2 regions of the Methylobacterium sp. E-041 genome follow, and region 1 is predicted to be linked to the other one. Evidence: predicted binding sites of a transcription regulator. Region 1 holds the regulator's gene; the other holds the start of a gene.
What was found. Region 1 encodes PhoB, which activates phosphate uptake and scavenging genes when phosphate is short. Its sites were predicted from a motif close to TGTCATNNANCTGTCAT; they were not measured.
Positions count from the first base shown of each region.

Region 2: a site for PhoB is predicted at 1,466-1,482, ahead of MKK70_RS18295 (NAD-glutamate dehydrogenase). Genes of this name have one in related genera too.

Region 1 covers NZ_JAKSYQ010000299.1:113,727-129,088, forward strand. Annotated here, with positions in the region: gene MKK70_RS28585 (hypothetical protein) at 71-328, opposite strand; gene pstS (phosphate ABC transporter substrate-binding protein PstS) at 620-1,660, shown strand; gene pstC (phosphate ABC transporter permease subunit PstC) at 1,852-2,832, shown strand; gene pstA (phosphate ABC transporter permease PstA) at 2,843-3,733, shown strand; gene pstB (phosphate ABC transporter ATP-binding protein PstB) at 3,765-4,583, shown strand; gene phoU (phosphate signaling complex protein PhoU) at 4,616-5,329, shown strand; gene phoB (phosphate regulon transcriptional regulator PhoB) at 5,511-6,212, shown strand; gene MKK70_RS28620 (protein-disulfide reductase DsbD family protein) at 6,421-8,580, opposite strand; gene MKK70_RS28625 (aminopeptidase P family protein) at 8,796-10,613, opposite strand; gene MKK70_RS28630 (Rmf/CrpP family protein) at 10,677-10,862, opposite strand; gene MKK70_RS28635 (50S ribosomal protein L11 methyltransferase) at 10,893-11,843, opposite strand; gene MKK70_RS28640 (hypothetical protein) at 12,083-12,286, shown strand; gene modB (molybdate ABC transporter permease subunit) at 12,374-13,066, shown strand; gene MKK70_RS28650 (glutathione S-transferase) at 13,138-13,794, opposite strand; gene modC (molybdenum ABC transporter ATP-binding protein) at 13,857-14,957, shown strand; gene MKK70_RS28660 (putative bifunctional diguanylate cyclase/phosphodiesterase) at 15,209-15,362, shown strand, end outside.
Region 2 covers NZ_JAKSYQ010000186.1:54,656-70,017, reverse strand. Annotated here, with positions in the region: gene MKK70_RS18300 (TniQ family protein) at 1-1,139, shown strand, start outside; gene MKK70_RS18295 (NAD-glutamate dehydrogenase) at 1,545-6,395, shown strand; gene MKK70_RS18290 (MFS transporter) at 6,784-7,959, opposite strand; gene MKK70_RS18285 (hypothetical protein) at 8,253-8,717, shown strand; gene MKK70_RS18280 (deoxyguanosinetriphosphate triphosphohydrolase) at 8,794-10,041, opposite strand; gene MKK70_RS18275 (HesB/IscA family protein) at 10,205-10,531, shown strand; gene MKK70_RS18270 (hypothetical protein) at 10,733-12,622, shown strand; gene MKK70_RS18265 (ABC transporter ATP-binding protein) at 12,649-13,413, opposite strand; gene MKK70_RS18260 (ABC transporter permease) at 13,415-14,125, opposite strand; gene MKK70_RS18255 (ABC transporter substrate-binding protein) at 14,176-15,156, opposite strand; gene MKK70_RS18250 (4a-hydroxytetrahydrobiopterin dehydratase) at 15,353-15,362, shown strand, end outside.

The sequences.
Region 1 (15,362 bases):
CCCGTCCATCGTGGGGCGGAGTGGCGAGGTTCGCCCGATCGCCGCGAGCGCGGGACCCAGCCGAGTCAGGCTACCAGCGGCGGGCGCCCGGGCGACGCTGGTATTCGGCCGCGCGGATGCGCGTCAGCACCCGGTCGAGGCTCATCAGCATCGACGCCTCGTCGGCGCGGGCCCGCTCGGCCTCGCCCGGCTCCGTGCTGAAGTTCTGCCGTGCCTTCGCCAGCGCCAGGTCGCGCTCCAGGGCCTCGCGCTCGGCGTGGAGCGCCTGGTAGGCGTGGTCGTCGGGGAGCGGCGCACGCGTCGGCGCAGCAGGCGAATCGTGGGACACGGGATCGACCTTCCGATCCGGCGAGCCGCGGCGGGATGCTCGCGACAGGGCCCGGATCGCAATGAGAACGCGCCAACACCGTAAAGCGTGCCATCGCCACAGCATTCGCCGTCCGCGTTCGCGCTCGCCTCAAGCCCTGGTTGCGCCGTGTCATGCGGCTGTCATCTGCATGCCCTAACGGCGGCGGTGTCGAGCGATGCGGCCGCGGCCGCCGGGTCGCCGGGTGGCCCGCGCCAATGCGAACGCGCGGATCGCGCTGCCCGGCACGCTCGACGGATGACGGAGATCGATGTGAAACCCTTCACCTACGCGCTCGCCCTCGGCCTCGCGACGGCGCAGCTCGCCTTTCCGGCGCTCGCCGCCGACATCACCGGCGCCGGTGCGACCTTCCCGTTCCCGGTCTATTCCAAGTGGGCGGAAGCCTACCGCAAGGACAGCGGCACCGGCCTGAACTACCAGTCGATCGGCTCTGGCGGCGGCATCAAGCAGATCCAGGCCAAGACGGTCGATTTCGGCGCCACCGACGCGCCGCTGAAGGGCCCCGCCCTGGAGAAGGACGGCCTCGTCCAGTTCCCGACCGTGATGGGCGGCGTCGTCGCCGTCGTGAACATCCCCGGCGTCGAGCCGGGCAAGCTCAAGCTCACCGGCGACGTGATCGCCGACATCTACGCCAACAAGATCACCAAGTGGTCGGACCCGAAGATCGCCGCGCTCAACGAGGGGCTGAAGCTCCCCGACGCGAACATTACCCCGGTCTACCGCTCGGACGCCTCGGGCACGACGAACATCTTCACCACCTATCTCAGCCAGGTCTCCGAGGGCTGGAAGAAGGAGTTCGGCGCCGCCACCACCGTGAGCTGGCCCGCCGGCCAGGGCGGAAAGGGCAACGAGGGCGTTACCGCCACCGTCAAGCAGGTCCCGAACGCCATCGGCTACGTCGAGTCGGCCTACGCCAAGCAGAACAAGCTCAGCTACGCGCTGATCCGCAACAAGGCCGGCAAGTTCCCGCAGCCGGACGACAAGGCGTTCCAGGCGGCCGCCGCCAGCGCCGACTGGAAGAGCGCGCCCGGCTTCGGCATCACGCTCACCGACCAGGCCGGCGACGACGCCTGGCCGATCACGGCGGCGACCTTCATCCTCGTCCACAAGGAGGCCGCCGATCCGGCCAAGTCCGCCGACGTGCTGAAGTTCTTCGACTGGGCCTACAAGAACGGCGACAAGCTCGCCTCCGACCTCGACTACGTGCCGCTGCCGGACGCCGTCGTCGGCCTGATCCACGAGGAGTGGAAGCAGGTGAAGGGCAAGGACGGAAAGCCCGTCCTCGGCATGTGAGGCCGAACCCGCGGGGCCGCACGCGGCCCCGCGGCCGATCGCGACGAGCGGGCGGCCCGCGCGAAGCGCGAGGGCTGCCCGTTCCCCGAGCGGGCGCAGCGTCCTCGCCGGATCTCGCCCGCGCGTCCGGCCCCGCCCTCGCGCCCGGCCGTTCGGCGCGCTACCACGCCAGCCGGTGAAAAGAACCGCGGATGACCGCCTTGACTGAACAGATCGCCGTGACGCGCGCCGCCTCGGGCGCGCGCCTGCGCAAGGGGCCGAGCAAGGGCCTCGACGCCCTGTTCCGCGCCGCCGCCTACGGTTCGGCCCTGCTGGTGCTGCTGGTGCTCGCCGGCATCCTCGGCTCGATCCTCTACGGCGGCTGGCCCGCCTTCCGCGAGTTCGGCTTCGGCTTCCTCACCTCGAGCGCCTGGAACATCGGCACCGAGCAGTACGGCGCCCTGGTCGCCGTCACCGGAACGCTCGCCTCCGCGGTGCTCGCCCTGGTGATCGGCGTGCCGATCTCGCTCGGCATCGCGATCTACCTGACGCAGCTCTGCCCCGGCTGGGCGCGCAAGCCCGTCGGCATGACGATCGAACTGCTCGCCGCCGTGCCCAGCATCATCTACGGCATGTGGGGCCTGTTCATCTTCGCGCCGCTCTTCGCCCGATTCGTGCAGATGCCGGTGTCGAACCTGGTCGAGGGCATGCCGATCGTCGGCACGCTGCTCTACGCCCGCGTGCCCTCAGGCGTCGGCGTGCTCACCGCCGGCATCATCCTGGCGATCATGATCGTGCCGTTCGTGGCCTCAATCGCCCGCGACATGCTCGACCAGATCCCGACGATCCTGCGCGAGAGTGCCTACGGCATCGGCTGCACCACCTGGGAGGTGGTCCGCCACGTGCTGCTGCCGCAGGCCTCGGTCTCGATCATCGGCGCGATCATGCTCGGCCTCGGGCGCGCCCTCGGCGAGACCATGGCGGTGACCTTCGTGGTCGGCAACGCCAACCGCCTCTCGGCCTCGGTGTTCGATCCCGGCTCGACCATCGCCTCGCGCATCGCCAACGAGTTCAACGAGGCCGACGGCCTGCAGCTGAACTCCCTGATGGCGCTCGGCTGCATCCTGTTCGCGATCACCTTTGTCGTCCTGATCATCGCCCGCTTCCTGACGCGCCGCGTCAAGGTCGCCTGAGGGACCCGCCATGGACGCTCCCAACACGATCCGTCCGGCGCCGGCCCTGAAGCCGGCCCGCATCCGCGGCAGCCGCCGGGTCGCCGACCGCACGCTGCGGATCGCCTGCCTGGCGGCCACCGTGCTCGGCGCCTTCGTCCTCGGCTCGATCCTGCTGATGCTCATCGTCGAGGGGGCGCGCGGGTTCTCGCCGCTGCTGTTCACCCAGCCGACCCCCGGCCCCGGCTCGGAAGGCGGCGGCATCGCCAACGCCATCCTCGGCAGCCTCGTGCTCACCGGCATCGGCATCCTCATCGCCACGCCGATCGGGCTGATGGCCGGCACCTACCTCGCCGAGTACGGCCGCGGCTCGAAGCTCGCCGAGGTGATCCGCTTCCTCAACGACATCCTGCTCTCGGCTCCCTCGATCCTGATCGGCCTGTTCGTCTACACCCTGATGGTGCGGCCGATGGGGACCTATTCCGGCTGGGCCGGCGGCGTCGCGCTGGCGATCATCGCGACCCCTGTGATCGTGCGCACCACCGAGGACATGCTGCGCCTCGTCCCCGGCACGCTGCGCGAGGCCGGCGTCGCGCTCGGCGCCCCGATGTCGACGGTGATCCGCAGCGTGACCTGGCGGGCGGCCTCGGCCGGCATCGTCACCGGCATCATCCTCGCGCTGGCCCGCATCGCCGGCGAGACCGCGCCGCTCCTGTTCACGGCGCTCAACAACAACTCGTGGTTCAGCCCGGACCTGATGGGCGGCGTCGCGAACCTGCCGGTGATGATCTACCAGTTCGCCCTCTCGCCCTACCCGAACTGGCAGCAGCTCGCCTGGGCCGGCGCGCTCCTGATCACCATGACGATCCTGCTGCTCTCGGTCGTCGCCCGCTTCGTCATCAAGCCGCAGCGCGCCCGCTGATCCGCCGCCGGCATCCACGAGGAACACGACGATGAACGCCGCTCCCGCGATCAACGCCACCCGGTTCGACGGCCGCAACCCGGCCGACGAGCACGCGCCGATCCGCATCAGCGCCCAGGCCCTGAACTTCTACTACGGCCAGTTCCACAGCCTGAAGAACATCAACCTCGACTTCCATGACCGGCAGGTGACCGCGCTGATCGGCCCCTCGGGCTGCGGGAAGTCGACCCTGCTGCGCACCTTCAACCGGATCTACAGCCTGTACCCGGAGCAGCGCGCCGAGGGGCAGGTGCTGCTCGACGGCCAGAACATCCTCGATTCCGGCGTGGACCTGAACGAGCTGCGCTCGCGCATCGGCATGGTGTTCCAGAAGCCGACGCCGTTCCCGATGTCGATCTACGACAACGTCGCCTTCGGCCTGCGGCTCTACGAGAAGCTGCCGAAGTCCGAGCTCGACGACCGCGTCGAATCGGCCCTGCGCAAGTCCGCGCTGTGGGACGAGGTGAAGGACAAGCTCAAGCAGTCCGGCATGGGCCTCTCCGGCGGCCAGCAGCAGCGCCTGTGCATCGCCCGCACGGTGGCCCAGAGCCCGGAGGTGATCCTGTTCGACGAGCCGACCTCGGCCCTCGACCCGATCTCGACCGGCCGCATCGAGGAGCTGATCGAGCAGCTGCGCAGCGAGTTCACGATCGTCATCGTGACGCACAACATGCAGCAGGCGGCCCGCATCTCGCAGTTCACCGCCTTCATGTATCTCGGCGAGGTCATCGAGGTCGGCCCGACCAACCGCATCTTCATGAACCCGACGGTGCGCCAGACCCAGGACTACATCACCGGCCGCTTCGGCTGAGCCGCACCCGGATCGTTCGAGGACCCACGCCCATGCCCGGCCACATCGTCACGTCCTACGACACCGACCTCGAAGACCTGCGCCGCTCGATCTCCGAGATGGGCGGCGTCGCCGAGAAGATGATGACCGAGGCGACCGACGCGCTCGTCCGCCGCGACACCCAGCTCGCCCAGGCGGTGATCGTCGCCGACAAGCGCCTCGACACGCTGCAGCGCGAGATCGAGGAGCGCGCGGTGCTGCTCATCGCCCGGCGCCAGCCGATGGCGATCGACCTGCGCGAGACGATCTCGGCGATCCGCGTCTCGGGCGACCTCGAGCGCATCGGCGACCTCGCCAAGAACATCGCCAAGCGCGTCGTCGCGATCAGCGACCAGGCCCAGGCCCAGAAGATCGTGCTCGGCGTGCAGCACATGAGCGACCTCGTCCAGGAGCAGCTCAAGGACGTGCTCGACGCCTATGCCAGCCGCGACGTCAACGCGGCCCACAACGTGTGGGAGCGGGACGGCGAGATCGACGCGCTCTACAACTCGCTGTTCCGCGAGCTGCTGACCTACATGATGGAAGACCCGCGCAACATCTCGTTCTGCACGCATCTTCTGTTCTGCGCCAAGAACGTCGAGCGCATCGGCGACCACACCACCAACATCGCCGAGACGATCCACTACCTGTCCACCGGCGAGAACCTCGCTGGCGACCGCCCGAAGAACGACGCCTCGAACTACGCGACGGTGGCACCGAGCGCCTGAGGGCTGCCGTCTCTTCCCTCCTCCTGTGCGGGGGGAGGGTGGGCCTCGCGTGAGCGGGGGTCGGGAGAGGGGAGCGACCGCTCCGGATACGGCGCTCCCCTCTCCCGACCCGCTTCAGGGGGGGAGGGAGGACCGTGGCGATGGATGAGAAAGTCGGGCGGTCCGCCCGGGAGTGCCCTGCATGCGTACGCGGATCCTGATCGTCGAGGACGAGGAGGCGCTGACCACCCTCCTGCGCTACAACCTCGAAGCCGAGGGCTTCGAGGTCGATTCCGCCGCCCGCGGCGACGAGGCCGAGCTGCGCCTGCAAGAGCAGGTGCCCGACCTGATCCTGCTGGACTGGATGCTGCCGGGGCTCTCCGGAATCGAGCTGTGCCGCCGGGTGCGGGCGCGGCGCGAGACGGTGTCCCTGCCGGTCATCATGCTCACCGCCCGCGGCGAGGAGGGCGACCGCATCCGCGGCCTCGGGACGGGGGCCGACGACTACATCGTCAAGCCGTTCTCCGTGCCGGAACTGCTGGCGCGCGTCCGCGCGCTGCTGCGGCGCGCCAAGCCCAGCCACGTCGCGAACCTGCTGGAAGCCGGCGACATCGAGCTCGACCGCGACAGCCATCGCCTGCGCCGGGCCGGCGGGGAGATCCACCTCGGGCCGACCGAGTTCAAGCTGCTCGAGTTCCTGATGCAGAGCCCCGGCCGGGTCTATTCCCGCGAGCAGCTCCTCGACGGCGTATGGGGCCACGACGTCTACATCGACGAGCGCACCGTCGACGTGCATGTCGGCCGCCTGCGCAAGGCCCTGAACCGCGCCGGCGAGACCGACCCGATCCGCACCGTCCGCGGCTCGGGGTACGCCTTCGACGAGACGTTCTCGGGCGAGGATTGAGTTCGGCTTTCGGTGGACGGCTCAAGCGATCGCAACGATCCGCGACCTGCCGTGGGTCCCTTCTCCCATGGGGAGAAGGACAGGATGAGGGGCGTGAGTCATCCGGGTCGGTCACGCCCCTCACCCCAACCCTTTCCCCATGGGAGAGGGAGCCGTCGCGCACACTGAAGTGATTTCAGTCCTACGAAAATTATATTTTTACCAAGCTTCAGGGGACCTTCGTCCCCCCGCCGTCGAGCCCCGCGCTGCGGCCCGTCGCCTTCACGGCGTCCAGCGCGCTCAGCATCGTCCCCTCGGTGAGGATCTGCGGCAGAACCGTCGGCTCTCCGGCACCCGCGTAGAGCAGGTAGAGCGGCACGCCGCTCCGGCCGTGGCGCTCGAGCAGGCGGGTGATCTCCGGGTTCTGGTTGGTCCAGTCGCCCCTGAGATACGTGACGTCGCGCGCGCGCATCGCCGCGCCGACCGCCGCCGTCCCGAGCGAGGTGCGCTCGTTGACCTGGCAGGTGATGCACCACGCCGCCGTCATGTCGACGAAGACCGGCCGGCCGCTCGCCAGCAGCGCGTCGAGGCGGGCCTGCGTGAACGGCTCGATCCCCTCGGCCCGGGCCTGAGCCCCCGGTGCGACGCGGTCGTGATCGAGGGTGAGGGCGAGCCCCGCCACGCCGGCGACGGCGAGCACCGCGAGGCCGCGGGCGAGCTGCGCCCGGACCGGCCGCGCGTCGCGGCCGAGCTCCCACGTCCAGGCGGCGAAGCCCATCAGCACCAGCCCGATCAGCGCCGCGAGCAGGCCCTGCGGCCCGACCTGCTGCGCCAGCACCCAGACCAGCCATGCGACCGTGGCGTAGATCGGGAAGGCGAGGGCCTGCTTCAGCACGTCCATCCAGGCGCCGGGCCGGGGCAGGGCGCGCAGCGCCGGCGGCCACAGGGTGAGCGCCAGGAAGGGCAGGGCGAGGCCAAGGCCGAGGCTCGCGAACACGACGAGGCCGGCAGCGGTCGACTGCGTCAGCGCGAAGCCCACGGCCGAGCCCATGAACGGGGCGGTGCACGGCGTCGCCACGACCGTCGCGAGCACGCCGGTGAAGAACGAGCCCTGGAGCCCGGCCCGCCGGGTCAGCCCGTCGCCGAGCCCGGACAGCCGCCCGCCGAGGTGAAGCATGCCCGACAGGCTCAGGCCCATGGCGAAGAGCAGGTAGGCCAGCGCCGCCACCACGGTCGGCGATTGCAGCTGGAAGCCCCAGCCGATCCCGGCGCCGCCCGCCTTCAGGGCGATCAGCAGCGCGGCCAGCGCCAGGAAGGCCGCCAGCACCCCCGCGGTGTAGGCGAGCCCGTGCAGCCGGACCCGCGCCGGCGCCTCGCCGGAATGCCTCACCAGGCTCAGCACCTTGATCGACAGCACCGGGAAGACGCAGGGCATCAGGTTGAGGATCAGGCCGCCGAGCAGCGCGAGGCCGGCCGCGGTCCACAGGGTCAGCGCCTCGGCCGGGTCGGTGCGCGCCGCCGCCGGCGCCGCGCTCGGCATCGCGCTGCCGCCGGCGAGCGGCGCCTCGTCGCCGAGCGCGAAGGCCTGCCGAACGAGGCCCCCGCCGGTGTCCTCGTCGATCGCCAGCACGCCGGGCAGCGATTCGGGCGCGGGGTCGGCGGGCGTCGCGCGGGTCAGCGTCAGGTGGAGGCCCGAAGCGTCGACGGTGAAGGGCTGCGGCGCGGCGTTGTCGATCGCCGTCTCGGAATAGGGGAAGAACGCCACCGCGCGGACCGTGTCCGCGGCGAGGCCCGGAGCCTCGAGGTCGAGGGCGAGCCGGTCGCCCTGGCTCGACAGCCGCACCGGCCACGGCGCGCGCTTGGGCAGGGCGGCGCGGGCGCGGGCGAACAAGTCGACGTTGCCGGGATCGGCCGTGGCCTCGCGCGCGACCGGCAGCGTCAGGGCGAGATCGGCCGAGCCGGGAATGCACTCCGTCTCGCACACGAGATAGGTGAGCTTGCCCGCCAGCGTCACCGGCGCGGCCGGGTCGAGGCTCGGCGGCGGGGTGACCCGCACGAGCAGGATCGCCTCCCCCTCGTAGCCGAAGTTCATCAGCGTCGCGATCGGGATGCGGTGCGGCGCCGGCCACTGGATCGCCGAGGCCGAGAAGCCCGCCGGCAGGGTCCAGGTCACCTCCGGCGGTAGGCCGGAATCGCCGGGATTGCGCCAGTAGACGTGCCAGCCCGGCTTCATCGCCATGCGGATGGCGACGGTGAACGGCGTGGCCCCCGCCACCGCCGCGGGCTCCGCCGCGAGGCTCGCCCGCACGAGGTCGGCCGGCGGCTTGAAGCCCTGGGCCGCAACCGGCCACGCGAGCAGGGACAGGAGGAGGGCGGCTGCGCGGATCATGCGGTCCTTATCGCGCGACCGACGACGACGGTTTCACGCCGCCATCCTCATAGGCCTGAACCGGCGGAGGGTAAAATCGCGGGCGTGCGACAGGTTGGAACGGAGGCGCCGCCGGATCGCGCATTCGAAGCGCGACGCGGCTCCCCCACGCGGGAGAGGGGACCCGCGTCAGGCTGGATGTTCTCGCGGATGCGCGGTTCGATCGTTCGAACTCTTTAGGACCCGCTGCTCAACGCCGCCGTCGCCCGCTCCAGCCAGGCCCGCGTCTCCGGGTCGAGGTCCGCGGACAACACGTCGCGGACGCGGGCGTGATAGGCGTCGACCCAGGCGCGCGCGTCCGGGCTCAGCATCTCCGGCACGATCAGGCGGCGGTCGTAGGGGACGAGCGTCAGGGTCTCGAAGCCGAGCACCGGGCGCTCGCCGCCGGGCACCGCGCGGGGCTCGACGAGGACAAGGTTCTCGATGCGGATGCCGTAGGCGCCCGCCCGGTAATAGCCCGGCTCGTTGGACAGGATCATGCCCGGCTCGAGCGCCACCGTCCCGGTCTTGGCGATGCGCTGCGGGCCTTCGTGCACCGACAGGAAGGCGCCGACGCCGTGGCCGGTGCCGTGGTCGAAGTCGAGGCCGGCCTCCCAGAGCGGCAGGCGCGCCAGGGTGTCGATCTGCGCGCCGGTGGTGCCCTTGGGGAAGACTGCGCGGCCGATGGCGACGTGGCCGCGCAGCACGCGGGTGTAACGATCGCGCATCTCCGCGCTCGGCGCGCCCACCGCCACCGTGCGGGTGATGTCGGTGGTGCCGTCGGGGTATTGCGCGCCGGAATCGATCAGGAACAGCTCGCCCGGCGCCGCCCTCCGGTCCGTGGCGCGCGTCACCCGATAATGCACGATCGCCCCGTTCGGCCCGGAGCCGGAGATCGTGGGGAACGAGACGTCGCGCAGATCCCCGCCGGCCGCGCGAAAATCCTCCAGCGCCTCCACCGCGGCGATCTCGCTCGGCGCGTCCTGCCCGTCGAGCCAGGCGAGGAAGCGCACCACGCTCGCCCCGTCGCGCCGGTGCGCGGCGCGGGCGCCGGCGATCTCGGCCTGGTTCTTCACCGCCTTCATCGCGGTGATCGGGTCCGGGCCGACATCGGCGGTGCCGCCCACCGCCGCGACGCGTTCCTTCAGCGCGACCGCGCCCGTCGCCGCATCGAGGCGCACGCGCTTGCCCGCGAGCTCGCCGAGCGCCGGCTCGAACGCGTCGCGCCCGTCGATGTCGGCGATCGGTCCGAGCGCGTCGCGCGCCTCCGCCGTCACGTCGCCGGAGGCGAGGAAGAGCCGCGGCCGGCCCTCGCGCGGCAGGACGGCGTAGCCGAGCGCGAGCGGCGTGTGGCCGACGTCGGCCCCGCGCAGGTTGAACGCCCAGGCGAGGTTGTGCGGATCGGAGATCACCAGCGCATCGCACTGGCCGGTCTCGAGCTCGGCGCGGATGCGCGCGATCTTCTCGCTCGCGGCCTCTCCGGCGAAATCCAGCGGATGGGCGGCGACGCGTCCGGCCGGAGGCTTCGGTCGCCCGGCCCAGACCGCGTCCACCGGGTTCTCGAAGAGCGCCTTCACCTCCACGCCGGCCTTGGCGGCCGCGCGTTCCAGGCGGGCGACGCCATCGGGCGTGTGCATCCAGGGATCGTAGCCGAGCACCGCGCCGCGCCGCAGCGTCCGGGCGATCCAGGCCTCGGCGGTGCTCTCGGCGAGCGGCACGATCGCGACCACGCCGGGATCGACCTGTTCCGGCGCCTGCAGGGTGTAGCGTCCGTCGACGAACAGCGCCGCGGCATCCGCCAGGATCACGGCGGTGCCGGCCGAGCCGGTGAACCCGGTCAGCCAGGCGAGACGCTCGGCATTGGCCGGGACGTATTCGGACTGGTGCTCGTCGGCCCGCGGCACGACGAAGCCGTCGACGCCGGCTTCCCGGAGGGCGGCACGAAGGGCGGCGACGCGCTCCGCCGCCTTGCGGTGGCTCGAATCGTCGAAGGTCTGGAAGCGGGTGCGGCTCATCCGGCCAAGGTATCGCCGGCGCGGGTCGGCGGGCAACCGACCTCAGCGGGTATCGATGCGATCTCAGCCGCCATCCATCGGCGGGTCGGGGGCGCGATCGCCGGGTGTGCCGTCGTAGCCTTCGAGCCAGGCTCTGCGCGCATCGGACCCGACCGGGTAGGGGCATGCATCCTTCGGGCGGCCGTGGCTGCGGGCGCGGGCGCCTTCGGTGATCGGATCGGCGGGCGGTTTCGCGGGCGTGTCGGTCATGCCGGGAAAATGCGGGCGCCCGCGTTCGGTTCAGCGATGCGGGAAACCGCCGCGCGCGCCACGGGCGAGCGGCCGCGGCGCCGCCCCGCCGCGGCGGAGCACCAGGGCGACCCAGCCCTCGATCGTGCCCTTCGAAGCGAGATGGAAGCCGCGGTGGCGGTAGGCCGAGAGCACGCCGGCGACGTCGCGCTCGATCAGGCCCGAGAGCACCAGCACGCCGCCCTCGGCCACCACGGCCGACAGCGTCGGCGCGAGCCGCCGCAGCGGGCGCGCGAGGATGTTGGCGAAGACCACGTCGAAGTGGCGCGGCCGCGCGGCGAGGGCGTTGCGCACGCCGGGCGCCTCGTAGAGCTTGAGGTACGGCCCGAGGCCGTTGGCATGCGCGTTGGCGCGGGCGGTCCTGACCGCCTCGCCGTCGAGGTCGCCGGCGATCACCGGCCGGCGCAGAGCCTTGGCGGCGGCGAAGGCGAGGATGCCGGTGCCGGTGCCGACGTCGAGCACCCGGCCGGGGCGCCCGCGCTTCAGCACGTCGACCAGCGCCTTGAGGCAGCCGAGCGTGGTGCCGTGATGGCCGGTGCCGAAGGCGAGCGCCGCCTCGATCTCGATGGCGAGCTCGTTCGGCCGCACGGTGGCGCGGTCGTGCGAGCCGTGGATGCGGAAGCGGCCGGCCCGCACGGGCACGAGGCCTTCGAGCGAGGCGCGGACCCAGTCCTTCTGGTCGATGGTGCGGAACTCCGCCGCGTCCGCCTGCGCGCCGACCACGGGGCGGATCAGGTCGCGGATGAAATCCTCGTCCGGCGCGTCGGCGAAGTAGGCTTCCAGCCGCCACGTCACCCCGTCCTCCGCCTCGAAGGCGGCGACCGCCGTCTCGGTCGGGTCGAACATCTCGCCGAGCAGGTCGGTCATCGTGCGCGCCGACCGCTCGTCGGTCATCAGCTGCAGGACGTGGGTCGGGCGGTTCGGGTGCAGGCCTTCGAGCATGGCCGGCCTTACCACCCTCGGCCGCGTTCCGCGACGTGTGGCGCGGTCCGCGGCGGAAATGTTGTGGCCCGTCCGGTCCCGCGATGGCCGATGTCGGCAACCGCGGCAAAATCGCCTGGCAATGCGGCAGATTGTTTACCCGTTCATCATATGGACCCCCGGAACCGGGGTTACCGTGCAGCGTTTTCGGTCACTTCTCCGCGTCGTCCGAGTCGTTCGACCATCGAGGGTGCGTCCGCGTGACCAATTCGAGACCATCCGTTCGTCGGCCGGTCGTCCTCAACGGCGTCTCGCGCCGCCGTCGCCAACCGGTCCGCGCCCGCGACACGTTGCTCGGGGCCGAAGCCCTCGACACGCCCCTGCCGGGCCAGCTCCTCGTGCTGCTGAGCCGGCTGCACCGCGCCGAGGACGCGAAGCCCCGCGGAGACGAGTTCGACGCCTGAGCGGCTTGCGCGCGGCATCGTCCGCGTCCAAGCCTGCGGCGTGAGGGGCCGCGACGATCCGCGGCGCCCGGACGGGACGCGCCATCCTTGCTCGACCTGACGCCCGACGAGTGGACCGCGGTGGCACTGAGCCTGAAGGTGGCCGCCGTCGCGACGCTTGCGAGCCTCGGGCCCGGCATGCTGGTGGCTTGGCTGCTCGCCAAGCGCACGTTTCCGGGTCGCGCCGTCCTCGACGGCCTCGTGCACCTGCCGCTGATCCTGCCGCCGGTCGTGACCGGCTACCTGCTGCTCCTGACCCTCGGGCGACGCGGCCTAGTCGGCGCGTGGCTCGCGGAGGCGGGCATCGTGTTCGCCTTCCGCTGGACCGGGGCAGCGCTCGCCTGCGCGGTGATGGGCTTCCCGCTGATGGTGCGGGCGATGCGCCTGTCGATCGAGGCGGTGGACGCCCGGCTCGAGCAGGCGGCCGCGACGCTGGGCGCCCGGCCGATCGCGGTGTTCCTCACGGTGACGCTGCCGTTGAGCCTGCCCGGCATCCTCGCCGGCGCAGTGCTCGCCTTCGCCAAGGCGATGGGCGAGTTCGGCGCCACCATCACCTTCGTCTCGAACATTCCCGGCGAGACCCAGACGCTGCCCTCGGCGATCTACACCTTGACGCAGGTGCCCGGCGGCGAGGCCGGCGCCTTGCGCCTGACGCTGATCTCGGTCGCCCTGTCGATGACCGCGCTGCTGCTCTCGGAGGTGCTGGCCCGCCGCATCGGCCGGAAGCTGGGAGCGGGGTGATGGAATCCCCGTCGCATCCCAGGAGCATCCTCCCCCTCAAAGGGGGGAGGGGAAAACCCCACAGCCGCGCCTCACGCATAGGCGTACGGCCCACCGCGCTCCAGCGCCCGCTTGTAGGCCGGGCGGGCATGGATGCGGGCGAGCCAGCCGGTCAGCTCGGCGCCGGCTCCGGTGCCGCGTGCGGCGAAGGCTTCGAGGGGAAAGCTCATCTGGATGTCGGCGGCGGTGAAGTCCGCGCCGCAGAACCACGGCCGGGCGGACAGCTCCTCCTCCCAATAGGCAGCGTGGCGGCGCAGCTCCGGGTCGACGAACTTGGCCGTCACCGCCTTGGCGATCCCCCTCGCGAGGGGGCGCACCAGGGTGGGGCTGCCCGGCGCCAGCCGGGAGAATACCAGCTTCAGCAGCAGCGGCGGCATCGCCGAGCCTTCGGCGTAATGGAGCCAATAGATGTAGCGGCGATGCGCTTCCGTGCCCGGCGCAGGCACCAGCGCGCCGCCGCAGCGGGCGGTGAGGTATTCGACGATGGCACCGGACTCGGCCACCACGATGTCGCCGTCGGTGATCACCGGCGACTTGCCGAGCGGGTGGATCGCCCGCAACGCCGGCGGCGCCAGCATCGTCTCGCGGTCCCGGGCGTAGCGCTTCACCGTGTAGTCCAGGCCGAGCTCCTCGAGCAGCCAGAGCACCCGCTGCGAGCGGCTGTTCTCCAGGTGGTGGACGGTGATCATGCGCGGCCTTCCGTGAGAGTATCGCTGCACAACGCCGGTCCGCGCCGATCGAGCCGCCCGGCATGACGCTCGACGTCGCCGTCGCCCTGCGCCGGGGCGCCTTCACGCTCGACGCCGCCTTCGCCGCCGGGGCCGGGCTCACCGCCCTGTTCGGGCGCTCGGGCTCGGGCAAGACCACGCTGATCGACCTGATCGCCGGGTTGAGCCGGCCCGATCGCGGCCGCATCGTCGTCGCCGGCGAGACGCTGGTCGACACCGACCGGCGCATCGCCCTGCCGGTGCACCGGCGCCGGATCGGGCTGGTGTTCCAGGATGCCCGCCTGTTTCCCCACCTCAGCGTGCGGAGCAACCTCGGCTACGGCCGCTTCTTCGCGGGCCGCCGGGCGGAACGGGCCGAGCACGACGCCGTCGTCGACATGCTCGGCATCGGCCACCTGCTCGACCGGCAGCCCGCGGGTCTCTCCGGCGGCGAGCGCCAGCGCGTCGCCATCGGCCGGGCGCTGCTGGCGAGACCCCGCCTGCTGCTGATGGACGAGCCGCTGGCGGCGCTGGACGAGGCGCGCAAGGGCGAGATCCTTCCCTATATCGAGCGCCTGCGCGACGAGGCCGGGATCCCGATCGTCTACGTCAGCCACGCGGTCGGCGAGGTCGCGCGGCTCGCCAACACCGTGGTGGTGCTGGAGGCCGGCCGCGTCGCCGCCGCGGGCCCGGCGGAGGCGATCCTGCGCCGGGCCGACCTCGTCCCGGTCCACGAGGCCGAGGCCGGCGCGCTGCTCGACATGACGGTCGCCGGGCACGACCCGGCGGCCGGCCTGACCCGGCTCGAAGGTGTGGCCGGGCGGCTGCTCGTCCCGCTCCTGCCGCGCGCGATCGGCAGCGTCGTGCGGGTGCGCGTGCCGGCCCGCGACGTGCTGATCGCGACCGCGGTGCCGTCGGGCCTCAGCGCGCGCAACATCCTCTCCGGCCGGGTCGCGGCGCTGATCCCGGCGGGCAACGCGGTGATGGTCGAGGTGGCGTGCGGCGGGGCGGTGCTCGCGGCCCGCCTGACCGGGGCCGCCGTGCGCGACCTCGACCTCGCGGTCGGCCGCCCCGTCCACGCGGTGATCAAGAGCGTCGCCCTCGATCCCGCCGGGATGGGCGGGCGCCGGGCGATCGAGATTTGAGGCATGGTCTGACTCGGCCCGCTGCAGCCGCAGCAGCCGATTGCTGCGCTCGGAAACGGGCGTTCATGGGCCGTGCGCTCCGAGTGTGTTCGACGCGGTTTGCGCACCCAAAACCACAGTTCTTCTAGGAGTAAAATTAGAATCCAGTAGTTTTTTAATCGATTGGATTTACTGTAACACAAGTTTAATTCGATCCGATTAACGTGACATATTGCTTCTTCGCAATGCGTGGATTCCATTGAGCTGAAGTGATGACCGACATCGACGCGACCGAGCAAGCATTCGGTTCTCACGACCCCGTCTCGTCGGAGACCGCGTTGGCCGGCGCCGTGGGACTCGCGCGGGCCGCCACGTATGCGTTCATCGCCAACGACGGCACCGGTCGGATCACCTTCGTGAACGAGG
Region 2 (15,362 bases), on a different contig from region 1:
AGGCCGACATCCGCAGCTTCCTCACCGGTCTCCAGCGGGCCTACCCGTTCGGCCATAGGGTCAAGGATGGCCCCCGTCCGCCATTCGCTGACTTCCGGTTGTGGTTGAACAGCCGAAACCGTGTGGCGTACGGGCCGGCTAGAGACCTTCTCGCTCGGTACGTGGCGGAGACGCCGCCCGACGTGGTGCAGGACAAACCGAGGATACCCAGGGCCAAGCCGAAGGTACCCCCACCGGTCTTCGGCATGCCCCGCAAGATCCTCGTCACCCCGGTCCGCCCGCGCAGGATCGAACAAATCGCATCATTCGTCGAGACAAGGCCCTTCACCATGAACGCCGGCCACGCTGCAACAAGCCACCCCCCGTCCGAAACGGCTCGGCCCCCGATGCTGACATCGAGTGCCGCCGCCGCTTGGCTAGGGTGCGAAGCCTCGCTGTTCATTTCGCTCCAGGCTCATGGCTTGGTCACGCCTACGTACGGCGACTGGGACTGGCGACACGCATTCGAACGCGGCCCACTCGACGACCTGCTGACGCGATTGCTCGCGGAGGTCGAGGCGGTTGATGACATCGCCGACGCCGTGAGCATCATGGAGGCGGCGAACCAATGCTCATGCGCCCCGGTGGAGATCGTTCATCTTCTCCTTGCCGGCGAGATATCGTGGAAGGGTCGTCGTGCCACTGGGAACGACATCGCCTCCCTGCTGATACGAACGGATGCGATCCGCGTGTCGATGGAGAAACAAGGTCTACCCGGACCCACGCTGCGTGAGGCAACGGTGGAGACCGGGGTGAAACCCAAGGCGCTCGCGAGCCTCATCGCAACGGGAGCGATGACGACGGGAACCGCCGTCGATGCCCTGACGGGAAGTCCGGTAACGGTGATACATCAAGCTTCGCTAAAACAATTTTTCGAGAATCATGTTGAGCTGGATGACCTCGCGAGCGAGGTTGGGAAAGACGCTTCCGACGTTACGAAATGCCTTAATATGAATGGCGTTGTCCCAATTTATAATGATAGAAATCTAAGGTTATGTTATTACGGTTACATCGACATATGCATTCACTTTGACAAGCTGAAAACAAATCATAATGGATTTAGAAAGCATGATTGGATCATAAACTGGGGTAAGTTTTAGTATAATTGGTTGGACATTACGGTACTTCCCCTCCCTGGCGACTAGCCGGGGCTTTTTTATTCCTAGTTGCTACTGGAGATTTGCGTTTAACTGACAGGTATGGCTTTTCAAACCTGACAGGTATAGACGACTGCGAATTTTCACCTTCAGCATTATCAACGACTTATAAGCGGTGCATCTGTCAACTATCGGTTCTCGGAGCAAGCGCGACCGGTGGAAACCGGTACGGTGCGTGCAGAAGCAACGCCGGACGGCAGCGGCGCCCCTTCCGGAACGCCGGTCGTCGCGGCCCGCCTGTCACCCGGCGCGGGCCTGCGAGCGGCGAGCGTCATCGACTCGCCATGGGCCCTCCCCTAACGTCCGGGGCGGGACCGGCGTCGGTGCCGGTCCGGAGGGTCCCCGCCCATGGTGCTGGAAACCGAATCGGCGCTGGAATCGGCCACCGCCCTGGCGACGAGCGAGGCGAAATCCGCCCGCACCGACCTGATCGAGGCGGCGGCATCGATCGTGGGCGGCCGCGGCGGACCGGGCGGCTTCGTCCGCGACCTGTTCGGCCGGGTGCCGCCGGAGGACCTGGCGCCCTACCCGGCCGAGGCGCTGGCCGACCTCGCGATCGCCGCGCGTGCGCATCTTGCGGTGCCGCGCGCCACGGGTTCGGCGGCGAACCTGCGGCTCGTCGACGTCGCCGTGCCCGGCCCCGGGCGCACCCGCGAGCTGACCGTCGTCGAGGTCGTCAACGACAACCGCCCCTACCTGCTCGACTCGACCCTGGCGGAGCTGACCGAGCAGGGCCTGACGCCCCACCTCGTCGCCCACCCGATCCTCGGCGTCGAGCGGGACGCCGACGGGGCGCTCGTCCGCGTCGTCGGGGAGACCACGGCGGACGCCCACGGCGCCCTGCTGCGCGAGAGCTTCATCCACATCCACCTCGACCGGCTCGATGCCGGCGAGGCGCGCGAACGCCTCGAAGCCGGCCTCGCGCAGGTCTTTCGCGATGTGGCCCTGGTCACCGACGACCACGACGCGATGCTGGCCCGGCTCGGCGCGCTCGCCGAGGGCTACGGCCGCAATCCCCCGCCGCTGCCCGAGGGCGAAGTCGCCGAGGCGCGCGCCTTCCTCGAATGGCTGCGCGACGGCCACTTCACGCTGCTCGGCATGCGCGAGCACGCGCTGCCCGGCGAGCGGGCGGCCGAGGCCGAAAGCCTCGGCATCCTGCGCGATCCGGGCCTCGCCGTGCTGCGCCGCGGGCGGGCGCTCGTGGACATGACGCCGGAGATCGTCGCGTTCCTCGAGGAGCCGCACGCGCTGATCATCACCAAGGCGAGCCTCAAGGCCCGCGTCCACCGCGCGGCGCATCTCGACTACATCGCGGTCAAGCTGTTCTCCGCGACGGGTAAGCTCACCGGCGAGGTCCGCATCGTCGGCCTGTTCACCGCCGCGGCCTACACCGCGCTCGCCCGCGAGGTGCCCTATCTCCGCGGCAAGGTCGCGGCCGTGGTCGAGAAGGCCGGCCTCGACCCGACGAGCCATGCCGGGCGGGCGCTCCTCGCCGTGCTGGAGACCTACCCGCGCGACGACCTGTTCCAGATCGACGTGGACCGGCTGTTCCGCTTCACCCTCGCCATCGCCAACCTCGCCGACCGGCCGCGCATCCGCGTGCTGTCGCGGACCGACCGGTTCGGGCGCTTCGTCTCGCTCCTCGTCTACGTGCCGAAGGACCGCTACGACTCGATCGTGCGCGCCCGCATCGGCGCCTATCTCGCCCAGGAATACGGCGGCCGGCTCTCGGCGACCTATCCCGACCTGCCCGACGGGCCGCTGGCCCGGATCCACTACATCGTCGGGTTCTCCGAAGCCGGCGCGCCGGAGCGCGACCCCTCGGTGCTGGAGGCCGGCATCGCCGCCCTGGTGCGGACCTGGGGCGACGCGCTGCGCGCCGCGCTCACGGAGGCCATGGGCGGATCCGAGGCGCGGGCGCTGGCCGCCCGCTACGGCGAGGGCTTTTCCGCGGCCTACCGCGAGAACTTCTCCGCCGAGGTCGCCATCGCCGACATCGCCATCCTCGAATCCCTGTCCGAGGACCGCCCGCGCGCCGTCGCGATCGACCGCCGCGACACCGACCCGGCGGCGCAGGTGCGCCTGAAGGTGTTCTCGCGCGGGGCGTCGCTGCCGCTGTCCGACCGGGTGCCCGGCCTGGAGAACCTCGGCTTCCGGGTGATCAACGAGCGGACCTACAGCGTGCTGCCGGCGGGGAGCGACACCAAGGTCTGGCTGCACGACATGCTGCTGGAGCGCGCCACCGGTGCGGCCATCGAGATCGGCCCGCTCGAGGCGCCGCTGGAGGCGGCGATGCTTGCCATCGCCGCGGACCAGGCCGAATCCGACGGCTACAACCGCCTCGTGCTGGAGGCCGGCCTCGCCTGGCGCGACGTGGCGCTGCTGCGCGGCCTCGGCCGCTACCTGCGCCAGCTCCGCGTGCGCTACGGCCAGGACTACCTCGCCGCGACCCTGAGCCAGCATCCCGGCATCGCCCGCCAGCTCGTCGCGCTGTTCCACGCCCGGTTCGACCCGGCCGCCGGGGGCGACCGCGGGGCCGCCGAGGCGGCGGTTCGCGAGGGCATCGAGGCGGCGCTCGCCGACGTGACCAGCCTCGACGAGGACCGGATCCTGCGCCGCTTCGTCAACCTCGTGGAGGCCGCGGTCCGCACCAACTTCTTCCAGAAGGCCGCCGACGGCACCCCGCGCGAGACGATCGCCTTCAAGTTCGCCTGCACCAAGGTGTCGGGCATGCCGCTGCCGCGGCCGTTCTTCGAGATCTTCGTCTATTCGCCCCGCGTGGAAGGGCTGCACCTGCGCTACGGCTACGTCGCGCGCGGCGGCCTGCGGTGGTCCGACCGGCCCGAGGATTTCCGCACCGAAATTCTGGGGTTGGTGAAGGCGCAGCAGGTCAAGAACGCGGTGATCGTGCCGGTGGGCGCCAAGGGCGGGTTCTTTCCCAAGCGCCTGCCGCCGGCCTCGGATCGCGCCGCATGGCTGGCGGAGGGCACCGAGAGCTACCGCATCTTCATCCGCACCCTCTTGGAGCTCACCGACAACTTCGTCGCCGAGGGCATCGCGCCGCCGGCCGACACCGTGCGGCACGACCCCGACGACGCCTACCTCGTGGTCGCCGCCGACAAGGGCACCGCGACCTTCTCCGACATCGCCAACGCGCTCTCGCTGGAGCGCGGGCACTGGCTCGGCGACGCTTTCGCCTCCGGCGGCAGCCAGGGCTACGACCACAAGGGCATGGGCATCACCGCCCGCGGCGCCTGGGAGGCGGTGAAGCGCCACTTCCGCGAGATCGATGTCGACACGCAGGCTGATCCGGTGACGGTGGTCGGCGTCGGCGACATGTCGGGCGACGTGTTCGGCAACGGCATGCTGCTCTCGCGCACCCTGAAGCTGGTGGCGGCCTTCGACCACCGCGACATCTTCCTCGATCCGACGCCCGACATGGCGGCGAGCTTTGCCGAGCGCAAACGCCTGTTCGACCTCGGCCGGTCGAGCTGGGCCGACTACGACAAAAGCCTGATCTCGGCCGGCGGCGGCGTCTTCTCGCGCGCGCTCAAGGCGATCCCGCTCTCGGCCGAGATCCGGGACGTGCTCGGGTTCGAGCGCGCTTCCGCCTCGCCCGCCGAGCTGATGCAGGCGATCCTCAAGGCGCCCGTCGACCTGCTCTGGTTCGGCGGCATCGGCACCTACGTCCGCGCCACCACCGAGACCGACGAGGAGGCCGGCGACCGGGCCAACGACGCCGTGCGCATCACCGGCCCGGAGATCCGCGCCAAGGCGGTGGGCGAAGGCGCCAACCTCGGGCTGACCCAGCGCGGGCGCATCGAGGCGGCGCGGGCCGGCGTCCGGCTCAACACCGATGCGATCGACAACTCGGCCGGCGTCAACACCTCGGACGTCGAGGTGAACATCAAGATCGCGCTGATGATCCCGGAGCGCGACGGCCGCCTCGATGCGGATGCCCGCAACGCGCTCCTCGTCGCGATGACCGACGAGGTCGCCCACCTCGTGCTGCGCAACAACGAGCTGCAGACGCTGGCGCTCTCGCTCGCCCAGCACCGCGGCCTCGGCGAGGCCGGCTTCGCGATGCGGACGATGCAGGCGCTGGAGGCGGAAGGCCGCCTCGACCGCGCGGTCGAGTACCTGCCCGACGACGCGACGCTGACCGAGCGCATGCGCCGCGGCGAGGGCCTGACGCGGCCGGAATACGCGGTGCTGCTCGCCTACGCCAAGCTCTCGCTCTACGACGCGGTGCTGGCGAGCCCGGTGCCGGACGACCCGTACTTCGACCGCGAGCTGCAGCGCTACTTCCCCAAGGCCCTGCGCGAGCGCTTCCCCGATGCGGTGAGGGGGCACCGTCTGCGCCGCGAGATCATCGCGACGGCGTTGTCGAACATCATCGTCAACCGCGGCGGCATCTCGCTCGTCACGCGGCTGACCGACGAGACCGGGGCGGACGCTGCCACCATCGCCAAGGCCTACGCCGTGACCCGCGACGCCTTCGGCCTGATGGAGCTGAACGCGGCCATCGACGAGCTGGCCGGGCGGATCGGCGGGCAGGCCCAGATCGGCCTCTACGCCGAGGTGCAGGACCTGCTGGTCAACCGCATCGTCTGGTTCATCCGCAACCTCGACCTCGCCGGCGGCATCGCTCCCCTGGTGGCGCGCTATCGCGACGGGATCGCCGCGGTGCTCGCGTCCCTCCCCGGCGTCCTCGGCACGGAGGCGAACGCGGCGATCGAGCGGCGGCGCGCCGACCTCGTCGGGCAGGGCATGGATGCGGAGCCGGCACTCCGCCTTGCCTCGCTGCGGGCGCTGACCTCGGCGCCCGACATCGTCCGCGTCGCCGGCACCAGCGGGCGGCCGGTCGCGGAGATCGCGGCGACGCACTTCGCGCTGGAGCGGGAATTCTCCCTCGACGCGCTCGCCGAAGCCGCTCGCGCGGCGCCGGTCTCCGACACCTTCGACCGCGTCGCGCTCGAGCGGGCGGTGGCCGGCATCTCGTCCGCGCACCGGCAGCTCACCGCCGAGGTCGTCGGCGACATCGGCGCCGGCCCGGAGGCGGTCGCCGCCTGGGGCAAGGCCCGCGGCCCGTCGCTGGCCCGCATCCGCAGCGCGGTCGACGCCATCGCGGCCTCGGGGCTGACGGTCTCGAAGGCCACCGTCGCCGCGAGCCTGCTCGGCGACCTGGCACGAAGCTGACGCCGGATCGAGGACATGAAAAAGCCGGCCCGGCGCATGCGCGGGACCGGCTTTTCAGGGACCGGGCGGTTCGTATCGCAGGCTCAGAACGGGCCCATCCGCATGTCGAGCATGCGCTGGTTGTGCTCGAGCCAGAGGCGGAGCATCTGCGAGAACAGGCCGGGCTTCGGGGCAGGCTGGGTCATGGATCGCTCTCCGTGGGGCGACGGCCGCAGGGCCGTCCGTTCGCTCCGAAGATGCCGATCATGGTGCGCTGCAACAATGGACAAGGTTGCACTTCGCGCATGCATCGGGCGCATGTGTGTAGCCAAATATTAACGGTTCGGCGTTGTCGCATGCGTGAGCGGCAGTATCCTGCAACCAGAGCGATAGCGTCCCCGCGGCGCGATCAGCCGGGGTGGACCGGCGCCGGCAGGACCGAGCGCGTCGGCCCCGACATCGCCGACAGCGCGAGGCCGAGCCCGAGGGCCGACACCGCGGCCGCGATCAGCGGCAGCTGGCCGTAGCCGACGCCCGCGGTCAGCGCGACGCCGCCGAGCCAGGCGCCGGTGGCGTTGCCGAGGTTGAACGCGCCCTGGTTCAGGGTGGAGGCGAGGTTCGGGGCATCGCTGGCCGCCTCCACCACCCAGATCTGCAACGGCGAGACCAGGGCGAAGGCGAGCCCGCTCCAGACCACCAGCGCCGTCAGCATCGCGATCTCGAAGTGGGCGACGCCCGCCAGCAGGGCGAGGACGGCGATGAGGCCGAGGAAGCTGCCGATCACCGTGGCGGTGAGATTCCCGTCGGCGAGGCGGCCGCCGATCAGGTTGCCGGCGGTGAGGCCGATGCCGGCGACGAACAGCGCGCCGGTGACGCCGCGGGCGCTGAGCCCGGTCACCCCCATCAGGAGCGGCGTGATGTAGGTGAACACCGTGAAGAAGCTCACCGAGGACAGGGTCGAGACCAGCATCGGCCGCAGCACCGGCCAGCGCCCGAGCGCCCGGAACTCCCGGGCCAGCCCGCCGCGCGAGCCGGGGAGCCCGGCCGGCACGAACAGATGGATCGCCAGGCCCGCCGCGACGCCGATCGCCACCACCGCCCAGAAGGTGGCGCGCCAGCCCGCCGCCTGCCCCAGCGCGGTGCCGAGCGGCACGCCGAGCACGTTGGCCAGCGTCAGCCCGGCGAACATCAGCGACACCGCCTGGGTCCGCTTCTCCCGCGGGACGAGATCGCGCGCCACGATCGCGCCGATGCCGAAGAAGGCGCCGTGGGCGAAGGCGGTGGCGATGCGGGCGAGCATCAGCGTCGCGTAGGTGGGCGCGACGGCGCAGGCGACGTTGCCGGCCAGGAACACCGCCATCAGCGCGAGCAGCGCGGTCTTGCGCGGCAGGCCGGCGGTGGCGATGGCGACCAGCGGCGCGCCGATCACCACGCCCATCGCGTAGCCCGAGACCAGGTAGCCGGCCTGCGGGATGGTGACGCCGAAGCTCTGCGCCACCTCCGGCAGCAGGCCCATGATCACGAATTCCGTGGTGCCGATCCCGAAGGAGGCGACGGCGAGGGCGAGAATCGGCAGCGAGACCATGCATGGGCTCCGTTGGCACGGGGGCGAAGGCGCGGGCGCCGATCCCTTTTGTGCGGTGCGGTATGCCCCAACATGGCGGATCGCCCTCGGTTGCGGACCGGCGGGCAATGGGATGCAGCCTTGTTCCACGAACGGGTCTCAACCGTCGGGTGCGTCATCGCGCGATCGACCTGGGATAACCGGCGGGGTGCGTACACTGACGCCCGCCGGGCGGTGCCGGAGCGCCTACCATCGAGGCCGTTGCGCCTGGCGATCCTGCCGAAGCGCCCCTCGGTTTCGGTGGAGACGACGTGATGAAGGCCCTCATCCTGGCGGGAACGGCCCTCGGTGCCGCCCTGATCCTGCTTCCCGCCGGCGCGGAAGCGCGCCCGTACGGCGGCGGCTACGGCGCGCATGGCGGTTTCCGCAGCGCCGGCTTCGTCGGAGCGCGCGGCGGCTACGGCGGATACCGCGGCGGTCTTGCCGGATACCGGGGCGGTTACGGCGGCTACCGCGGCGGCTATGGCCGGGGGATCGGCTACGGCCTCGCCGGCGCTGGGATCGGATTGGGTGTCGGGCTCGCCGCCGGCGCGCTGGCCGGCGGCTACGGCGGGTACGATTACGGCAGCAGCTACGGCTACGGCGGCGGATATGGCTACGGCGGTGGTTACGGCTACGGCGGCTACGCGCCCGCCTACGGCGGCGGGTATGGCGGCTATGGCGGTTATGCGCCCGCATCCTACGGCTACGGCAGCGGCTGCACCTGCGCGGGCTACTGATCGGGCCGGGTGACGAACGCGACGGCGGGCGCTTGGCGGCTCCTCCGTCGCGTCCGCCCCGGTGCGGCGCCCTGCCCTACGGCTCGGTCAGGGGCAATCCGCGGCTCGGCGGGCTCCAGTGGAGGTCGGGCGTCGACGCGTAGAGCCGCCGGTGGGCGAGCACCGCGTAGGTGTCGGTCATGCCGGCGATGTAGTCGGCGATGCGCCGGGCGATGCGGCCGGCCGGTGCGCCGGACAAGCCCTCGCTCCATTCCACCGGCATCCGCGTCGGATCGGCCGAGAACGCCGAGAACAGGTCCGCGACGATGGCGTTCGCCTTCGCCCGCACCGCCATCACCTCCGGATGGCGGTACATCCGCGCGTAGAGGAAGCGCTTGATGTCGGCGTCGGCGGCCGCGATCTCCTCCGAGAACGCGATCACCGGAGCCTGCGCCCTACGGATCGCGGCGACGTCGCGCGGTGCGAGCACGTCCAGGCGGCGCCGGCTTTCCGCGATCACGTCCTCGACGAAGCGCGTGATCACCCGCCGGGCGAGCTCGTGGATGGTGCGCGACACCTCCAGCCCGGGATGCAGGGCGGCGATCTCGTCGAGCAATCCGCGCAGGAACGGCACCGCTTCAAGGTCGGCGAGATCGAACAATCCGGCGCGCAGGCCGTCGTCGAGGTCGTGGCTGTCGTAGGCGATGTCGTCGGCGAGCGCCGCCGCCTGCGCCTCCGGCCCGGCATGGTGCGCCAGTTCCAGGGGGTGCAGCGCGTCGTATTCGAGGATCGCCGCCGCGATGCCCGTGCGCGCGTAGCGCGGGGTCGGGCGACCGTCCGGCTCGAGCAGCGGGCCGTTGTGCTTGACCAGGCCCTCCAGCGTCTCCCAGGCGAGGTTCAGCCCGTCGAAGCCGGCGTAGCGCCGCTCCAGCCGGGTCACGATGCGCAGCGCCTGCGCGTTGTGGTCGAAGCCGCCATGCTCGGCCATGCAGGCATCGAGCGCGTCCTCGCCGGTATGGCCGAAGCAGGTGTGGCCGAGGTCGTGACTGAGCGCGAGCGCCTCGGCCAGGTCCTCGTCGAGGCCCAGTGCGCGGGCGAGCGCCCGGGCGATCTGGCTGACCTCGAGGGTATGGGTCAGCCGGGTGCGGTAATGGTCGCCCTCGTGATGCACGAAGACCTGGGTCTTGTGCTTCAGCCGTCGGAAGGCGGTCGAGTGCACCACCCGGTCGCGGTCGCGCTGGAAATCGCTCCGCGTCGGCGAGGCCGGCTCGGGGATCAGCCGTCCGCGGGTCGCGCCCGGGTCGGTGGCGTAGGCCGCGCGCCAGCGCTCACCGTTGGCGCGCACGCGGCCTCCCGCCCGGTTCGTGATGTGCTGCCGGCATGGTTCCCTCGCAGTTCGACGCGGCACGCGTTGCGGCGCGCCGTCGTACCCCATATCTTGGATCGATCACGCGCCGGGCAATCGCCCGCCGCGCCCGGACCCGACAACAGCGCCGATGGCTCTCCCGATGGCCGAGATCACCCTGACCCCCCGCGCCGCCAAGCGCATCAACGAGATCATGGGTGCCGAGCCCCCGGGCGCGCTGCTTCGCGTCAGCGTGAACGGCGGCGGCTGCTCCGGCTTCTCCTACGCCTTCGACATCACCCGCGACCAGGAGGCGCAGGACGTCACGATCGAGCGCGACGGCGCCACCGTGGTCGTCGACCCGGTGTCGCTCGAGTACATGGCCGGATCCACGATCGATTTCGTGAACGACCTGATCGGGCAGTCCTTCAAGATCGAGAACCCGCAGGCGACCTCGTCCTGCGGCTGCGGCACCTCGTTCTCGCTCTGATCTTTCGAGGGGCGCGGCGCTGTCCCGTGCGGCCCCGAGGGTGGTGTCGGGGCTGGTTGCAGTCGCCGGCATCGTGGTGCCGGAACGACAGGCGCCGACAAGCGTGAGTCGCGACGTGGCGCACCGATTGCCTCGCGCGGCGAAATGCGGGACGACAGCGCCGTCTCCTCGGATAGAACATTCGTCAGCGGTCCGCACACGATGATCAGTCACCGAACGGTCCGCGCCAGCCTGATCCGGGCGGCCCGCCTCTGCCTCTGTGCCGGTCTCGTCCTCGGCGTCGGGACGACGGGCCGGCCTGCGGCGGCGCAGGAGGCGGCCTCGGCGGTCCAGGACGTCGTGCTGGTCGACGTCGCGTTGCCGCTCGGCGACACGGTGTTCAAGGCGGCGCGGATCACGGTCAGCGGCACGCGTCTCTCGCGCGACGACCTGACGGCGATCCTCAAGGCGGATTCGCCCGAGCCCTGGGCGCCCCGCCTCGCACGCCTGGAGGCGGCGAGCATCTCGATCCCGGTCCTCGTCTCCGAACATCCCGGCCCGGGCGGATCGCTGCAGACCGTGACCTATCGCGAGGTCGCGGCGCGCGACGTGCGCGCCGGCCGCATCGCCGAGCTGACCATGGCCGGCGCCGGGGTCTCCGTCACCGGCGCGCACCCGGGGTCGGGCACCTACGGCCGCATCGTCGCCAGCGATCTCGACCTCGCCGCGCTCGTCCGGCTCTCGTCGGAATCCGGCGACGGCAAGGGGCCGGTCCAGCGGATCTACGCCGCGATCCAGGCCTCGGACGTGACCTACACGGAAGCCTCGGGCGTCACGATTCGGATCGCCGGGCTCGAGGGCCGCGATTTCGGCGGACGCCAGGTCCCCGGCGGCTGGAACGGCGCGATGGCCGGGCTCGCCCGCGGGCTCGAGGCCGTCGACCCGGAGATGACGGCGGCCGAGCGCGGCAAGCTCGCGGGAACCGCCGCCGACCTGGCCGACGCCGTCGCGTTCGGCAGCCTCGAGCTGCGCGGCCTCGCCATCAGCCGGACCGGCGCCGGCGAGCCGATGCTGGTCGAGGTCGGGCGCCTGGCTCACGGCGGCACCGGCGCCGAGAGCGGCACGACCCTGGAGGCGATCGCGTTCGCGCAGGGCGGCCTCAAGGCCCGGCTCGCGCGTGTGGCGCTCACCGGCGTCTCCCTCGCCCCGACCATCGCGACCCTGCGCCGCCTCGCCAACCCGGACACCGCCGTCACCGACGAGGAGCTGCGCCGCCTCACCCCCGCGGTCGGCGGCCTGGCGCTGCAGGACCTGAGCCTCGACATGCCGGGCGCCCCGGCCCCGGTCGGCAAGGAGCCCGGCCGGACCGCATCCAGGCCTCCGGCCACCGCCAAGTCCGGCTATCCCCTCGCCACGCCCGCCGCCCCCGGTGCGGCACCGGTCCACCTCGCCCTGCGCAGCGGCGCCCTGACCTTCGGGCCGCTGCGCGACGGGGTGCCGACCGCGAGCCGCCTCGATCTTTCGGGCCTGACGTTCCCCGCGGCGATGGTCGCCAGCATGCCGGTGCTCGGCGCCCTGCCGGATTACGGCTATGCCGATCTCGACCTCAACCTCGTGGTCGATTCCGCCTGGGACGAGGCCAAGCGCGAGGTCGCGGTGCGCGAGATGACGCTGTCAGGACGCGACATCGGCTCGCTGCGGCTCGCCGGGACGATCGGCGGCCTCGGGCCGGAGCTGTTCGCCTCGCACATCCCGGCGGCGAGCCTGCTGATGCTGACGGCGACCGCCAAGGCCCTCGACCTGACGATCCAGAATACCGGCCTGTTCGAGCGCTTCCTCGCGGCCCAGGCGAAGGCCCTCAGCCTGAAGCCGGAGGAGCTGCGCCAGGAATACGTGGCGGCAACCCAGTTCGGCGTGCCGGCGATGCTCGGGAACTCGCCCGCCGCCCGGGCGATCGGCGCGGCGCTGGGCCAGTTCGTGACGAAGCCCGGCCGCCTGACGATGACCGCGAAGGCGAAGAACGCCGCCGGCCTCGGCTTCGCCGATTTCGGCCTGGCCCGCACGCCGGGTGCGGTGCTCGACAAGCTCGACGTCGACGCCAAGGTGGAGTGAGGCCGGCCCTTCCGCTCGAAGGAACGCTATTCCGCGATGACGCCGGGGAAGCGCTGCGCCAGGTCCTGTCGCGTCGCATCTGCCCAGGCGCGGTCCCGCTGCGGCCGCGGCCGGTCGAGCGGGATGGTGGCGACGAGGCTCGCCGGGCGCGGGGAGAGCAGCAGCAGCCGGTCGGCGACGGCGATCGCCTCGGCGACGTTGTGGGTCACCATCAGCACGCTCATGCCGAGCCGGTCGACGGTGTCGACCACGAGGCCGCGGAGCGAGGCGGCGGCCGCGTCGTCCAGCGACACGAACGGCTCGTCGAGCACCAGGAGCCGCGGGTCGTTGGCGAGCGCGCGGGCCAGCGCCACGCGGCGCTGCATCCCCAACGACAGCGCGCCCGGATAGCGGCCGCGCCAGGGGGCGAGCCCGAGATGGGCGAACAGCCCGTCGAGGTCGCGCCCGCGCTGCGGCCGCGGCATCGCGAGGCGCACGTTCTGCTCCACCGTCCGCCACGGCAGCAGGCGCGGCTCCTGGAAGACCATGCCCGGCCCGGTCTCCGAGGCGCGCGGATCCGGCACGATGGAGCCGTCGTAATCGGCGTCGAGCCCGAGCAGGATCCGCAGCGTCGTGGTCTTGCCGGCCCCCGAGGGCCCGATCAGGCAGGCGATCTCGCCCGGCCGGATCGCGAAGGCGAGGTCGCGCACCGCCTCCACCGGCTCGGCCGAGGCCGGATGGTAGACCTTTCGCGCGATCTCGACCGTGAGGACCGCGTCGGAACCCGACATCTCGTCGACGGCGGCGGACATCTTATCGCCAGCGGCGGACATGCGCTTCGAGCCGCTGCAGGAGGAGGATGTCGATGGCGATCATCACGCTCATGAACACGATGCTGTAGCCGAGGATCGCGGCGACGTCGGTGCTCTGGACGAAGTAGTAGTTGATCGCGAAGCCGACGCCGTTGGGGCGGCCGAGCAGCTCGATCACCAGCACGATCTTCCAGGCCAGCGACAGGCCGGAGCGCGCCGCGGCCACCACGTAGGGCTGCAGCTGGGGCACCAGCACGTGGGCGACCCAGGAGCGCCGGTCGAACCGGTAGGTCCGCGCCATCTCCTCAAGGCCCGGGTCGAGGTCGCGCGCGCCCTCCCGCAGGATGACCGCGACGTTGGGCAGCTTGTTCAGCACCACGGCCAGGATCGCGGCCGACTCGTTCAAGCCGACCCAGACGTAGGCCAGCACCGTGATCACCAGGGCGGGCGTGTTCAGCATCGCCAGCAGCGGCGTGTCGAGCAGGGTGTTCAGGCGCTTCGAGCGGCCGAGCGCGACGCCGAGCAGCACGCCGAGCACCATCGCGAGCACGAACGAGACGCCGACCCGCGCCAGCGTGATCCCGACATTGGTCCACAGGTCGCCGCGCGCCGATTCCCGGCCGATGAAGGCCGCCACGGTGAGCGGCGTCGGCAGCATCCGCGAGCCCGCGGCTTGTGCCGCAGCCTGCCACGCGGCGAGCAGCACCAGCATCGAGCCGAGACGGGTGAGGATGGCGCGGCGGTTCGAGGCGCTTGCGCGGATCAACCGGTCTTCCCGTCGTAGTACAGGCCCGGCGGCAGGCCGGTGCCGGTGCCGACGAGGCGTTCGCCCCCGAGCCTCGACATCACCGAGAACAGCCGCTCGCCGTCGCTGCGCTCCTCGGCCAGCGGGCGGCGCGGGATGCCGGCGAGGTATTCCCGCTTCAGGGCCTCGAAGATGGCGTCGTCGTCGGCGGCCATCAGCGGGCGCACAATCTCCCAGGCGGAGGGGTCGGCCGCGAGCATGTCCTTGGCCGCGCGCACCGCGCGCACGAACCCGGCCATCGCCTCGGGCTTCTCGGCGACGGTCTGCGCCTCGAACAGGTATCCGATCAGCGCGAACGCGCCCTTCGCGCCGAGCGCGCGCATCATGTCGTCGGCGCCGATCAGCCGGCGGAAGCCCTTGGCCTCGAGGCGTGCGCAGTAGGTCCAGTAGGTGAGCGCGGCATCGAGCGACCCCTGCTCGAGCTTCAAAGCGATCAGGGGCGGTGCGCCGTAGGCGATCTCGGTCTTGGCCTCGATGTCGAAGCCGGCCGCGTCCTGCGCCTGGGCCTTGAGCAGCAGCCAGTTCTTGTCGAGCGGCCCGCCGCCGACGCCGAGGCGCTTGCCTTCGAGATCCTTGAGGGTCTTCACCGGGCTCGCGGCGGGCACCATCACGGCGCCCTCGGAGGTCGAGGCCGGCACGTAGCGCATCGCCCGGCCCTCGTTGCCGAGGCGGGCCGCCCAGAGCAGGTCCCCGACGATCACGTCGACCTGGCCGCCCATGAACGCGATCCGTGCCGCGTCGTTGCCGGCGAGCTTGACGAGGTCGAGGGTGAAGCCGTTGGCGGCGTCGAGCCCGCGCGCCTTGATCACCGCGGCTTCCCACGCGACCGTGCCGAACGGCAGGCTGCCGAGGCGCACGCTCGGGGCCGCCAGCGCCGGATGCGACAGCACCGGCAGGCCGGCGAGCGCGGCGGCGAGCAATCCGCGCCGTGACAGCATGGCGCCTTCTCCCTGGAGGTCTTGCCGGCCGGTTCGGCCTTGGGGCCGCCCCGGCCGGAGCGGTGAGGCTCCGACGCCGAGGGTGCCGTTGCCGAAAGGTCATAGGGCGCAGCACGCGGCCCGTCCACAACCGCCTTGCGCGGGAGCGGTGGCCGGGGCAGGCTCGAAGGGGACAACCGACATCGGAAGAGAGATCATGGCCGAGC